2 regions of the Sporomusa sp. 246TCP1 genome follow, and region 2 is predicted to be linked to the other one. Evidence: predicted binding sites of a transcription regulator. Region 2 holds the regulator's gene; the other holds the start of a gene.
What was found. Region 2 encodes HrcA, which represses chaperone genes, less so after heat shock. Its sites were predicted from a motif close to TGTTAGCACTCNNNNNNNNNGAGTGCTAACA; they were not measured.

Region 1 (7,488 bases), 540 kb from region 2:
ACAAGTCCTAACTCCTGAGCAGTATTCTGCCAATGTGGCAACAAAGCGTGGCAGCCAGGACCGGGTAGAATTTGCCGTATGCCTGCCAGGCAGAGATAGTAATGATACCCCTGTTTGGCTGCCCATTGATGCCAAGTTTCCCCAGGAAGATTACCAAAGGCTTTTAGAAGCCCAGGATATGGCTAATGCCGAACTGGCCGCCGCTGCGGCGGCCAGTTTAGAGACCAGGATTCGCCTGGAAGCTAAAACCATCAAAGAGAAGTATATTGATCCACCCAATACTACTGACTTTGCTATTATGTTTCTGCCTATCGAAGGATTATACGCCGAAGTATTACGGCGTCCTGGACTATGTGAAAGCCTACAGCGGGAATACCGTATTAGTATTACAGGTCCAACTACGCTGGCGGCGTTATTGAATAGTCTGCAAATGGGATTTCGGACATTGGCAATTGAGAAACGGTCAAGTGAAGTCTGGGGCCTTCTGGGCGCTGTAAAAACAGAGTTTGGTAAGTTCGGGGATGTTCTCATAAAGACCAAGGAAAAACTAGACCAGGCCAGCAAGCAAATTGACGCCGCTGCCGTACGCACCAGAGCCATCGAACGAAAACTTAAGGATGTCGAACAACTGCCTGCAGCAGATGCTGTTCGTATCCTGGGACAATATGATAGTATGCAAGAGTAAAGCAAAAGCACATCCGACCATGTTTGGATGTGCTTTTGCTTTACTCTCAGAATTATTCACATAATACACTATTTTTTGGTAATAATAACCACAAAATAGTACGAGAGGAGGAACGCTGCTGTGGAGACTATCTTTTCTAAAACCTATAAATATTTAAAAACCCTCCTGGTCTATCAGCCACCGCATACTCCTACTCCCTTTGTATTAGATGATAAGTTAGACAAACAGCAACCCAACAGCAGTTTAGAGGACGGACTTGCGGGGCCGTTGGAGGAACTCCAGATACTTTTGCGCCAAGCCAAACAACTAAAAGAAGTCTTAGAAATGACGGCTAAACATCTTAAAGCAGGTCAGTTTACTCATCTAGCACAAATGAAAGCTGTGGAAAAAAAACTGGCAGCAATTAAGGCAGAGCGTTCCCCCGTTCGACTGGCCTATGATGCCGCAACTCACCCGGATAACAGGCAGGTGAGTGCTGTCCTTGCCGAAAACCGTGAGCTGCTAGAAAAACTATACAAGCTGCCGCACAACAAGGATGTTATTATTCGTAATCTTATTTTGCCTTTTTCCCCGCCGGTAAAAGCTATACTGGTGTTTATAGATGGTATGGTTGATAGTAAAACACTCAATCTGGCTGTTTTACAGCCATTAATGTATTTCTCGGCTGATCATGTGCGCGAAGGCGGTACCACCGGCAGTATTACTACCCAGATTATCGAGGAATGTTTACCTGCCAACCAGATCAACAAAGCCATAGATTACCAGTCCGTCCAGCATGGTATCAACAGTGGGGATTCAGCACTCTTTATTGATGGTGTTCCGGAAGCTATCTTAATCAACACCAGAGGTATGGTGCAGCGCGGCGTAAATAAACCTACAACAGAGCAAACGGTGCGCGGCTCACAGGCATCTTTTAGTGAAGGGCTGCGCATTAATACCGCCTTGATTCGCGGTACATTAAAGAGCAGCGAGCTTGTTACCGAGATCCTGTCTCTGGGTAAAAAAACCAATACCAGCTGTGCCATTATGTATTTAGAGTCTGTGGCCAATCCGTTGCTCGTAGCTGAACTAAAGCGCCGAATTGAGGGAATTTCCATCGACTACATGGGAGATATCGGGTCGCTCCAGCAGTTCATTGAGGATCATCCTGGCAATCTGTTTCCCCAGGCCCTTTCGACTGAACGGCCTGACCGGGTGTGTGTGCATCTGGCCGAAGGCCGGGTAGCCTTGATACTAGATGGTGTGCCGCTTGCCCATGTTGTGCCTGTCAGCTTTTTTACCTTTTTTCATTCAGCAGAAGATTTCTCGTTTAAAGCTATTGCAAGTACTGGACTGCGTATATTGCGTCTTGCTGCTGCCTTTATTACGCTATTGCTGCCTTCTCTATATTTGGCAATTAACTACTTTCATCAAGAGGCACTCCCAACCGAAATTGCTCTGGCTATTGCCGGCGCCCGCGAGAAAGTGCCATTTCCGGCGCTCATTGAGATTGTCCTCATGGAATTTTCTTTTGAACTTATTCGGGAAGGGGGATTACGCATTCCCGGAGTGCTGGGGGCGACAATCGGAATTGTCGGTGCACTTATTCTGGGACAGGCGGCAGTTACTGCCAATATTGTCAGTCCAATTGTAGTTATTATTATTGCCTTAGCAGGTCTGGCTTCCTTCGCTATTCCTGATTTTCAGATGGCAATGGCTTTCCGCATTATCCGCTTTCCTATGCTTATGCTGGCAGCAACATTAGGGCTGGTCGGTGTTGCTTCCGGGTTTCTACTGCTTGTACTCCAATTATGCAGTATGAAATCTTTTGGTATGCCATATATGCTGCCGATAGCTCCCCGGGTGGAGGGCAACCTGGATGTGGTGGTACGCGGTCCGGTGTTTCAGCAAGAAAAACCACCAGACGGTTTGAATACCAAAGAAACTATTAAACAGCCTGCTATAAGTCGGGAATGGTTAAAAGAAAAACCACTGAGAGGACAAGATAAGCCATGAGTTATCAGCCTGGCCGCATGGGTATAGCTGAGGGTATGGCCTTAGTATTTATTATACTATTGCCGCGTATTTTTCTAACAACACCTGCCAATGATGCCGCTATTGTCGCTACTGCCGACTGGTGGATGATCCTTGTTTCTGGCTTACTAACGATCTTGACCATTATCGCCTGGGTTTATATTTTGCAACAAACTCCTGGCGACCTTTTTAGCATCTCTGAAAAACTGTTAGGACGTATTGGCGCATGGCTAGTAACAATCACATGCATTGTATTTTTCTTTCTTAATGCGGCACTCCTGTTGCGCCAATTTGCCGAGAATACCTTACTTACAGCCTTACCACAAATGGAGTTTAGTTTCATTATCGGCTGGTATGCTTTTGTCGCTGCACTAGGTGCTCTCTTAGGCCTGGAAGCACTGGCGCGCGGAACCTACCTGTTATTGCCGATAAGCATTTTTAGTTTACTAATAGTCCTGCTCCTATTAGCTCCCAATTATGACATCTATAATCTGGCTCCCTGGCAGGGTTACGGGCTTCTGCCTTCACTAAAACACGGAATGCAGAACGCGGGTACCAACTTTGGCGCGCTGATTCTTGTGATTGTTGCACCTGCTATGCAGAATGTCCGAACTTTCAAATGGGCCAGTATTTTCGGAATAATGGGCTGTGTCTTTCTCAAAGCATTATCCATTATGGTATTCACTATGGTATTTGGAATTGCCGTGGCAAGTGAAAAAACACTACCTTTTTTTGAGATGGCCCGCTTAGTATATTTGAGCCGCTACCTGCAACGGATTGAGTCGTTATTTATCATACTGTGGGTTATTGTAGGGTTGCTGGGAATTGCTATCAGCCTTTATATGGGAGCCTATTTAATTACCCGTTTATTGAAGCTGCCGGCTCTCCAACCACTCATTCCACTGTCGGCTTATATTATTGCGCAACTAGCCATGATACCGCCTGACATTGCCACAGTTATTCGCATAGATGGGCTTGTAGTAACAAACTTCTTTACTGTTGGTCTAGTCGCTATCCCACTATTACTGCTAATTGTATCTATAGTGAAGGCTATAAAAAAGGAGGGCGCGTCGTGTTCTTCCGATTGATTATTATATCTTTAAGCTTGGCGGTATGCCTTGTATTATCAGGTTGTTCCGGTGCTAAGGAAACTGACGAAGTGGCCTATGTTTTGGCTGTTGGGATTGATTATCTGCCAAACAAACAGATAAATATTACCTATCTGATTGCTGTTCCCAGGGCACTAGGCGCCACTGGAGGTGGCGGTGATGCAGACAGTGGCAAAAGCCTGGTTGTTACTACCATCAAGGCTCCCTCCTTAATCGAAGGCCGTTCTTTGCTCAGCGCCTCACTTGGCCGGGTCCCTGATTTATCCCATATTAAGGTATGGGTTGTCGGTGAAGAATTAGCACGACAAGGACTGGAGAATTTAGTAGGACCACTCCTCCGGTTTCGTGAATATCGCGGATCTATGTTTTTGATGGTGGTTAGTGATACAGCACAGGGATTTATCAATAAAAATAAGCCGTCAATTGACGTATTACCTTCACGCTGGATTGAAGGTCTCTTGTTATCAGGGTCTGAGACCGGCTATTTATTGCCTACGCATGTTCATGAGTTTTATAATCGGCTAAAGACTACGAGCGGTGCTCCCTATGCTGTATATGCGGCAATTAATCCCTTATCAGGTACAGATAGGCCTAGCGCTCAACCAATCCCACCAGAACGAGCTAAGGAGTATCTTCCCGGCGATATACCGCGTGAAGGCGGTAATCCTGCCGCTATTATTGGTACGGCTGTATTTAAAGGTGATAAGCTGGCAGGGATGCTGACTAACGAAGAAACGCGCATGGTTGCTATCCTTATGGGGAATTTCCCCAAAGGCTTTTTAACGATAGTCGATCCCCAAAAAACCGAGCGGAATGTGCACATTCTTTTGCGGTTAGGCAAAAATCCACAAATTAATGTTAGCTTCGTAAATAACCGGCCTGTTATTGATATTAATGTGCTGTTAGAAGGCGAACTCGCCAGTATTGCCAGCAATATCAACTATGAGTCCGAGGATAACAGGGAATTATTAGAAGAAGAGGTGTCAAAAACCATCAAACTAGAAATGGTAGAGATGCTTAACCATACACAAGCGCTTGGTACTGATGTTGTTAATTTTGGCCGCTACTTCCGGCCTAAGTTCCAGACCTACGATGAGGTTGCCAATTTTAATTGGAATGACCTTTATCCTGAGGCTGAATTTCAAGTACAAATCCATACTAAAATCCGTCGTACCGGACTAATGTTTCAGAGCATGCCGATAAGGGGTAATGACTAATGGATTATATATACCTTGGTATAGGTACTGTCATTGGTTTTCATGCCCTGACATATGCCTGGTGGCTGAAAAAAAATGGCAATACAGTGGGGGCAATTGGAATAGTTATCTTGGTTATGACTGGTCTGGCCCTGCCATTGCTGCGTATGCTCACGGGAAATTAGAATAGTATTTTGAGAAAAAACACGCTATTTCACAAAAGCAGGAGATATTTTGCAAATTTGGTAGCAATACGCCGGTATCTGTCTATTTTATGTTATCGAATATTTGATTTTATAAAATATTTTCGTTATTATTTAAATAGTGTTAGCACTCAACTTCTAAGAGTGCTAACAACAGAATTTTTGATAATATTGGAGGTTCGTAATGTCTCAAGAAACAATTAACAAAGAAACAAAAGAATTTCAGGCTGAGACTAAGCAGCTACTGGATCTAATGATTCACTCAATTTATACAAACCGGGAGATTTTTTTACGGGAGCTTATCTCAAACGCCTCAGATGCTATTGATAAAATTCGGTTTGAATCATTAACAAATCATGACTTGCTTGAAGGCACTGATGATTTTGAAATTTTTATCCTTCCTGACGAAACGACCAACACCCTCACTATCTCTGACAATGGCATGGGTATGACCTACGCCGAAGTTGTGGAAAACATCGGCACCATTGCCAAATCTGGCACCAAAGCCTTTCTAGATAAAATAAAAACAGCCGGCTCAGCAGCTGATACTGAACTAATCGGTCAATTTGGCGTTGGTTTCTATTCAGCCTTCATGGTAGCAGAAAAAGTTACTTTACTTACCCGTGCTCCCGGTCAGTCTAAGGGCATTCGCTGGGAGTCCAACGGTGACGGCACTTATACTATTGAAGAGTGTGCCAAAGATACTCGTGGTACAACCATTATCTTAACCCTTAAAGAGGAATATCGCTCTGCCGAACATGCTGAGGAAAACTTTCTCAACAACTATCGCTTGGAGAACCTGATCAAAAAATATTCTGATTATATCCGTTACCCAATTAAGATGAATTTTACTAAAGAGGAAAAACCGTTGGATGCGGACGGCAAAGTGATCGAAGATGCCCCGCCCACCAAGACAATTGAAGTTCGTACGCTCAACTCTATGGCACCCCTCTGGACTAAGAATAAAAACGACATCACTCAGGAAGAGTACTATCAATTATACAAAAATCTCTTCCATGATTGGGAAAACCCCCTGGAAATTATCCACTCCAAAGTGGAAGGTGCTGTAGAATATACCAGCCTGCTGTTTCTTCCATCTCACGCGCCTTTTGATTTTTACCAGCGAGAGTCTACGACAGGCATCCGTTTATATTCCAAAAACGTTTTTATCATGGACAATTGTCAGGATCTCCTGCCTGATTACCTGCGTTTTGTTCGCGGGCTAGTCGATTCTCCCGACTTTTCTCTCAATATCTCCCGTGAACTTCTCCAACAGAGTCAACAGTTGAAACGGGTTGGCAAAAATCTGGAGAAAAGCATACTAAAGACACTGGAAACCATGCTAACAAAAGACCGGCCTAAATATGAAAAATTTTGGCATGAATACGGCAAAGCCATCAAAACTGGCATATATTCTGAGTACCAGAGCCGGGACAAGTTAAAGAATCTCCTGCTCTTTGCCACCTCACACGCGGCCGATGAACTGACTACGCTGGAAGACTACACCAAACGCATGCCGGAAACCCAAAAGGTTATCTACTACGCGACAGGCAAAGACCGCTCCGCAGTGGAACGCTTACCACAAATGGAACTACTGCGCGAAAAGAACATCGAAGTGCTCTATCTTTTTGACCGGGTAGATGAATTTGCTATTGATGCCTTGCAAGAATATGAAGCGAAAAAGTTTCAGTCAGTTAGCCGCGGCAACCTCGAACTTGACGACATTGACTCCCCTGAAACCAAAAAGGATATTGATGCATTAGCCAAAGAAAATGAGCCGCTGATTAAAGCCATTAAGGAACGTCTAACTGGCAAAGTAGCTGACGTTAAAATCAGTAATCGCCTAAAAACCAGTGCCGTATGCCTGGTTAGCGATGATAACGGCATTAGCCTGTCTATGGAACAAATTTTATCGGAAATGAACAAAACTATGTATAAAGCTAACCGGATTCTTGAAATTAATCCTGAACACGAGCTATTTGGGATACTGAAGAATCTGTATCAGACGGCCCCTGACTCTGACCCATTTAAAGATTATTGTGATTTACTGTATGGACAAGCATTACTCATGGAAGGGATTACCCCGGATGACCCCATCAGTTTTGCTAATAAAGTGGCCAATCTTATGGCCCATAGCGCACAATAGCACCAAGCGCCTACCAGACTTATTCTGGGCGGCGCTTTTCTTTTCTTTATATAAAAAATAATACTGCCTATTCCGTTTTTGCAAGCGGATAGTAGTAAGCGTCAAAAATGCCGTCACCTTGACAACAAGTCATTTG
Region 2 (7,488 bases):
CAGTACCGTCAGGATTAGATACTGCCTGCCGCTTAGCTATCTGCCCAATAAGGCGTTCACCATTTTTTGAAAAACCTACAACGGAAGGGGTAATACGACTGCCTTCAGGATTTGGAATAACAACAGGTTCGCCGCCTTCCATTACAGCCACACAGGAGTTAGTAGTACCAAGGTCAATACCAATTACTTTTGCCATTATCGAATTCCTCCTTAAGTAAAAATCTTGTTAATTAGTTTCCTACTACTTTTACCATGCTGGGACGGATTAATCGTCCCTTTACTTTGTAACCCTTTTGCAATTCTTCAACTACCATGCCATCAGGCTGAGTATCATCTGCAACCCGCATGACGGCTTCATGCTGGGTTGGGTCAAAAACAGTACCAACCGCATTGACAGACTCTACACCCATTTGGGACAGAGCATTGTGCAATTGTTTGAAGATCATTTGCACTCCTGTTGCCAATGTTTCAAGATCTGTGGCCTTACTGGCCGTTGCTCTTTCAAAGTTATCTACCACAGGCAGAAGCTCACAAACAATTTGTTCAGCTACGACTGTTGATAATTCTTCCTTCTCCTGCCTGGTACGCCGCCGAAAATTATCAAAATCGGCCTGTAAACGTTTATACCGGTCAGTCATTTCGTCAAGCAATCGACTCTTTTCATCTAACGCAGTCATAAATTCATTTACATCTTCAGGCACAAAACATATTTCAGGATTTTCGTCAGCAGTTGTTGCATCAGAAACGCTTTCCTGTTTTGCCTCAAGTTGCTCTTGCTCGGTTTCCTTTTGTGTCACTAACTTTCACCTCCACATTAAAAATCAGGCATGCTGTTATCGGCGCCGCCCGCTTTCTGGGCATTGGCTCCTTCTTCTTTTTTCTTAATAATAGTATCAATACGCAAAATAGCCACAGCCACTTCACCAGCGGCCTTGATAGCATGAAGCTTGACTGGGACAGGATCAATTACACCCCGTTCCAGCATATCGACTACTTCACCAGTATCACAATCAACACCTAACGAATCTGTGTTTTGCGCCGCTTGCACAGTCATAATTTCTTCTACTTTTTCCAGTGGATTAAAACCGGCATTCTCTACAATTTGCGACAATGGCTGTTTCAGTGCATTGGCCACACAGTCAAGACCATAGGCAGCCATGCCTTTGAGATTCTCCCGGTATTTGATAACCTCGCGCGCCATAGCAATTTCGATTGAACCACCCCCTGGCACATAGCCGCCTTTCACTGCCGCCTGTACACTGGATGCCGCATCTTTAGCAATACGCTCGCGTTCTCCCACCACCTCTTCTGTAGCTGCGCCAACCAAAATAGTGGCCATAGGTTTTCCATTACCACCAATGACGCGCACTTGTTCAAGCTTTTCATCCTGGTATACCTTTTCTGCAGTACCCAGGTACTTTCCAATATCGGCAGAATCTTTTTTAAGACCTGTGCGTTTAATCATGCGTGCACCTGTGTGATCGGCTACCCGCCGCAAATCCTTTGAGGATACACGCTCAATAACCATTATATTAGCATCTGTAAGTATTTCTTCAGCAGCACTATGTACACCCCGGTCCGCCATCACTACGCTGACACCAAGCTCGACAATTTTCTGCACGTTTTTCTTAAACTCATCTTGCAGATCAATATAGCGTTTAAAGCCGGTCTCGGTACTTAAAGCTTCATCTTCAATCTCTTCCGGTTCAAGCGCATCATCAACAAGCAGTAACTTGGCATCTACTATTTTTTCCGGCATTTCCTGGGACATACGTTCTTGATCTACAATAACGCCCATAAATACTTCATTGTTGGCACTAGCCTCGGCGGTGATAATTTCAGATAACTTGAAATTGTATTCATTAAGTTTTTCCACACCGATCAGCTTAGCAGCTTCTACAACTAAATCGGCAATATCCTCATGCTCCCGTCCAGCAATCATGGCAATACTCCGCAAAATAGGGTCATTAACATCAGTAATGCTGCGTGAACGCTCGCGTACACCCGCTAAAATCTGGGCGATACCATATTTCACACCTTCAATGACTCTGGCGACCGGTACGCCGCGCATGACTTGGTTTACACCCTCTGAGACCAGACTGCCGGCCATAATTGTGGTTGTGGTTGTCCCATCACCAACTTCTGCCTGTTGCGCTTTGGCTGTATTTATAAGCATTTTGGCTGCTGGATGGTTAACATCCATTTTATCTAATATAGTAACACCATCATTGGTAATAATGACTTCACCAAAACGGTCAACCAGCATAGTATCCAGTCCTTTAGGACCGATAGTGCCTTCCACAGCAGCAGTTATTGCCCGTACAGCATTGGCATTTGTTAATAGCGCGGCTAACCGCTCATCAACATCAGCTCCACTGCCGGCTTGCTTCAAATTCATGTAGTTCCTCCCATCTATAACACTTTATACTGTTTCAAAATTTCACCTAAATGACGTTGCATAAACTTAAGCACCGACATGGTTTTACCATATTCCATTCTGGTAGGTCCAAGCACGGCTACAGTTCCTACTACCTGACCATCGATACGGTAGGTGGCCTGAACAACACTGCAATCATGAATGCCAGTATATTTATTCTCCTGACCAATTGTAACAATCACACCATCACTATTGGACATGTGGAGAATATCACACAGTAACCTGTCTTCTTCAAGCATGGTTAAGAGGCCTTTGATTTTATCAACATCCCTGAATTCAGGCTGATTTAGCATTTGCGTTGTGCCGCCAAGATACACCTTCTCATTTTTTTCAACAGTAAGTACTTGCTTTAAAAGTGTGATCGCCCGCTCATACACTTGAGGATCAGGCAAAATATCATTTTGTATATCTTTTAGAACCGGCGTTGTGATCCGGTCAATAGCCAACCCTCCCAGACGGGAATTTATCGCATTGGCCACACGCCCCAAATCCTCATGATTAAGCCCCTCAGGTATGGCAATAATTTTGTTTTCTAACAGGCCTGTGTCTGTAACGATGACAACAATCGAACGTCGTTCATCCAGTGGTAGAAACTGAATGTATTTAAAGGTACATTGCGACACTTGTGGTGCTAATACCATGGATACATTACTGGTCATGCGGGACATAATCTTAACAGTTTCCTGAAAAACCTCTTCAATTCGACGCGCTTTAGTATGATACCAATTATCAATGATTGCGATATCTCTATCGGAAATCTGAGGTGGAGCCAGCAAGCAATCAACATAAAAGCGGTAGCCTTTGACTGATGGTATTCTGCCGGAGGAAGTATGTGGTTGTTCAAGATAGCCCAAAAGTTCCAAATCTGCCATTTCATTGCGAACGGTGGCCGGACTAATACCTAAATCATACTTACGGGCAATCGTCCGTGAGCCAACCGGTTCGGCAGTAGATATATAATCATCAATAATAGCCTGCAAAATTTTCCGCTTTCTTTCATCTAATATGGGGTCCACCTCCCGCTTGTTAGCACTCGCGTCAGTCGAGTGCTAACACCTACTAAAAAAATACCACTCATTGGAGTTAATGTCAAGATAGTAAATGTGTATTTAATCAGGTAAAAACGAACGAAATACAATATTGCCAAATTTCATACCGCGCTCAGTTAGCCATATCTGTCTAGTATCTGCTGCCACTAAACCCTGACGGTTAAGCTTATCCCAAACCTCACCAAATTGACTGAAAAAATCAGTCGCAAAATATTGGTTAAATGCTGCTACTCCCATTCCTTCTACAGTCCGTAAGGCTAAAAAAATATATTCAGCCATCGACTCGTTTTTCGTAAGCTGTTCTTTCATCGCAACAGATGAACTTTTGGCTGCTATCGCTTCAATATAGTCCTCAATCCCGGTTACCTGGCTTATCCTCTCACCCTGTAAAAAAGAATGCGCTGCACAGCCAAGACCCAAATATGGCTGATATTGCCAGTATTTTAAATTATGGCGGCATTCGCTTCCCGGGCGGGCGAAGTTTGAAATCTCATAGCGCATGAGACCGTGAGCGGGTAAAAAATCAGTCATACGATCATACATGGATTCTTCCTCTAGCTCATCTGGTAAGACAAGTACGCCTTGGTCATAAGCAGCAGCCAACGGAGTGCCTGCTTCCAATTTAAGACCATAAACTGAAATATGACTGGTATTCAGTGCTACTGCCTGCTCAAGTTCCTGGGCAAAACCGTCACTAGTCTGTCCTGGCAAGCCATACATCAAATCAAAACTTATATTAGTAAACCCAGCATTGTAAGCAGATTCTATCGCCGCAAGACTATCTGGCGTTCGGTGAATTCGTCCCAGGCAGGCAAGCAATTTGTCATTAAAAGATTGAATACCAAAACTGAGCCTATTTATACCCATAGCCTTTATGGCAAGCAGTTGCTCTTTGGTAACTGTACCAGGATTGGCCTCCATACTAATTTCCGCCCCAGGCTGGATAGTGAAGTTTGTAGTCAAGCTTGTAAGTATTTTTTCCAACAAAGGTACAGGCAGTACACTGGGTGTGCCGCCACCAATATAGACTGTGTCAACAGTTGGTTTACACAGCATACCGCCCTGATCAGCAATCTGCTGACACAAGGCGGTAGTATAGGCATCAAACAGATGCTCAGCCAGAGCATAAGAAGAAAAGTCACAATATAAACATTTTTGCCGGCAAAACGGAATATGCACATATAGACCAAGCTTACTCATAGTTATTTTGTCCTTAGTCCATTTTCAAAATTGCCATAAAGGCTTCTTGGGGAACTTCCACATTACCCACTTGTTTCATGCGTTTTTTACCCTCTTTTTGCTTTTCCAGCAGCTTTCGCTTGCGGGTAATATCGCCGCCATAACATTTCGCAAGTACATCCTTGCGCATCGCTCTTACTGTTTCGCGGGCAATTATTTTGCTGCCAATAGCGGCCTGAATAGGAATCTCAAACATTTGACGGGGAATAATCCCTTTGAGTTTCTCGGCAAGCTGCCGGCCGCGATGAGCAGCCCGGTCCCGATGAACAATTACACTCAAAGCATCCACAGGTTCGCCGTTAAGTAAAATATCCAATTTTACAAGCTCTGAGGTCTGATAGCCACAAAGTTCATAATCCAGCGAAGCATACCCGCGTGTCGATGATTTCAGCTTGTCAAAGTAATCAAAAATAATCTCACTAAGTGGCAAATGATAGGTTAGCGTAACCCGGTTCGTATCCAGATATTTCATATCTTTAAATTCGCCGCGTTTTTCTTGTGAAAGCTCCATAACCGGGCCTACATAATCATTAGGTACAATTATGGTTGCTTTTACATACGGTTCTTCCACATAGTTAATTTCTTGTACTGTCGGTAATTTTGACGGGTTTTCAATCTCGATAACCTGGCCATCGGTTTTAAACACACGATAAATTACACTTGGTGCAGTAGTGATAAGGGTTAGATTATATTCGCGTTCCAGGCGTTCTTGAATAACATCCATATGAAGAAGTCCCAGGAAGCCGCAGCGAAAACCGAAACCAAGCGCAATGGAAGTTTCCGGTTCAAAGACCAGTGATGCATCATTTAACTGTAGTTTTTCTAAAGCATCCCGCAAATTATCATAGTCAGTGCTGTCTACCGGGTAAAGTCCGCAATACACCATCGGCGTAATTTTGCGGTAGCCAGGCAAAGGTTCAGCTACTGGACGTTCGGCCCCGGTAATGGTATCGCCCACCCGGATATCGATTACATTTTTTACACTGGCAGCAACAAAGCCGACCTGGCCTGGCCCTAATAAGGCAACATTAGCCAGATATGGCTTGAAAACGCCAACTTCTGCTACTTCAACAATCTTATTAGTGGCCATCATTTTAATTTTCATACCTGGCTTAATACTGCCGTTCATAACCCGTATATAAGCGATTACACCTTTATATGAATCAAAATGAGAGTCGAAAATTAAAGCGCTTAAAGGTTCGTCAACCTTACCTGCAGGCGGGGGAACCTTTCTTACAATCGCTTCAAGAATTTCTTCAATACCAGTACCAGTCTTGGCACTAGCCAGAACTGCATCAGAAATATCTAACCCAATTACTTCTTCGATTTCGGTTTTCACTCGCTCTGGTTCGGCACTTGGCAGGTCAATTTTATTGATAACAGGAATAATCTCAAGATCATGCTCAAGAGCTAAATAAACATTAGCAAGCGTCTGTGCTTCAATCCCCTGCGCTGCATCAACAACTAACAACGCACCCTCACACGCGGCTAAGCTGCGGGAAACCTCATAAGTAAAATCAACGTGTCCGGGGGTGTCAATAAGATTGAGCATGTAGATTTCGCCGTCTTTGGCTGTATAAGACAGCTGCACAGCCTGGGCTTTGATTGTAATGCCACGCTCCCGTTCAAGGTCCATATGATCTAATACCTGTTCTTCCATCTCACGGGCAGAGAGAGCTCCTGTATACTCCAACAACCGGTCTGCAATGGTAGATTTACCATGGTCGATGTGGGCTATTATTGAGAAATTACGTATATGTCCTGTATCCATATAACTGGGGCTCCTCCCTGGTATAATAAAGCTTTTTTACATACTTCTATAAATTATACCATTACCAGCCCGCAAACTGCAAGTTTTACCTATATTCACGAATATACTCATCCATTTGCTGCACCCCTTGCCAGGTTTTTGTTCTTAGATTGTGCATAGCAGCTTCAACATAAGGCTTACTTTGCTTCCAATATTCTCCAGCTGCCTTTTTAGCGCTAAATGCTTCATCAACAAATTGTTGCTGCCAGATAGTAAGCCAATATTCTAATCGCGAAAAATAAGTTTCAATTTTCATCGGAACAGGAATTAAATAATTGGCAATAGTTACTACGACACTATATGCAAAAATGTCCTGTGCCGGACGATGAGTCAGTGTTGCCATCTGGTATTCAACTATCCCTACACCAACGGCAATAATTGTTAGCAATATAAACAGACCACGAATAATCAACCTTATATCTGGTGTCACCACCTGTCGGAACATGGCAATCCTCCTTACTGCAACTACCGGTTTTCAGCAAGTATCTCGACCAATATGTTTCCCAGCAGTTCCATGCTCCGTATTGCTTCTTCCTTGCTGCTTTCCTGCGAACCTACCTCAAGTAAGAGAGCACGCGGATGAAGATGTTGGTTATACCGCCATTCCTCAAGCAGAATACCACGACATAAACCAGGATATTTTTCATTGAGTTTAGCCTCAATTAATTTTGCAAAAGCGTGATTCTGCTGCCAATGGGGCTGGGGTAAATCCTGATGTCCGGTAGCTACAACAATAGCAATTTTGGCTACTTGTATGCCATTGATGATAGCTGTCACATTTTCACGTTTTTCAGCATCTCGATGAATATCAAAAATCATTTGCAGCGAGGGGTTTTCACCTAACATTTTTTGGACTGTAGCTTCTGAAGGTCCATACGCTTTCATAAAGCTGGGATAATCATGAATAGCCCGACTATGGATAGCTTTAACACCAGCCTGTTCGAGCTGGCGGG

Region 1: the regulator HrcA is predicted to act here: its motif matches at 5,329-5,359, upstream of htpG (molecular chaperone HtpG).

The regions. Positions count from the first base shown of each region.
Region 1 is NZ_CM170492.1:1,792,531-1,800,018, reverse strand. Features, by position in the region: gene AC1ECB_RS08950 (DNA recombination protein RmuC) at 1-685, shown strand, start outside; gene AC1ECB_RS08945 (spore germination protein) at 806-2,680, shown strand; gene AC1ECB_RS08940 (GerAB/ArcD/ProY family transporter) at 2,677-3,786, shown strand; gene AC1ECB_RS08935 (Ger(x)C family spore germination protein) at 3,771-5,024, shown strand; gene AC1ECB_RS08930 (hypothetical protein) at 5,024-5,188, shown strand; gene htpG (molecular chaperone HtpG) at 5,391-7,352, shown strand; gene tnpC (IS66 family transposase) at 7,482-7,488, opposite strand, start outside.
Region 2 is NZ_CM170492.1:1,253,131-1,260,618, reverse strand. Features, by position in the region: gene dnaK (molecular chaperone DnaK) at 1-196, opposite strand, end outside; gene grpE (nucleotide exchange factor GrpE) at 231-797, opposite strand; gene AC1ECB_RS06255 (TCP-1/cpn60 chaperonin family protein) at 815-2,398, opposite strand; gene hrcA (heat-inducible transcriptional repressor HrcA) at 2,413-3,444, opposite strand; gene hemW (radical SAM family heme chaperone HemW) at 3,547-4,686, opposite strand; gene lepA (translation elongation factor 4) at 4,700-6,496, opposite strand; gene AC1ECB_RS06235 (hypothetical protein) at 6,582-6,980, opposite strand; gene spoIIP (stage II sporulation protein P) at 7,001-7,488, opposite strand, start outside.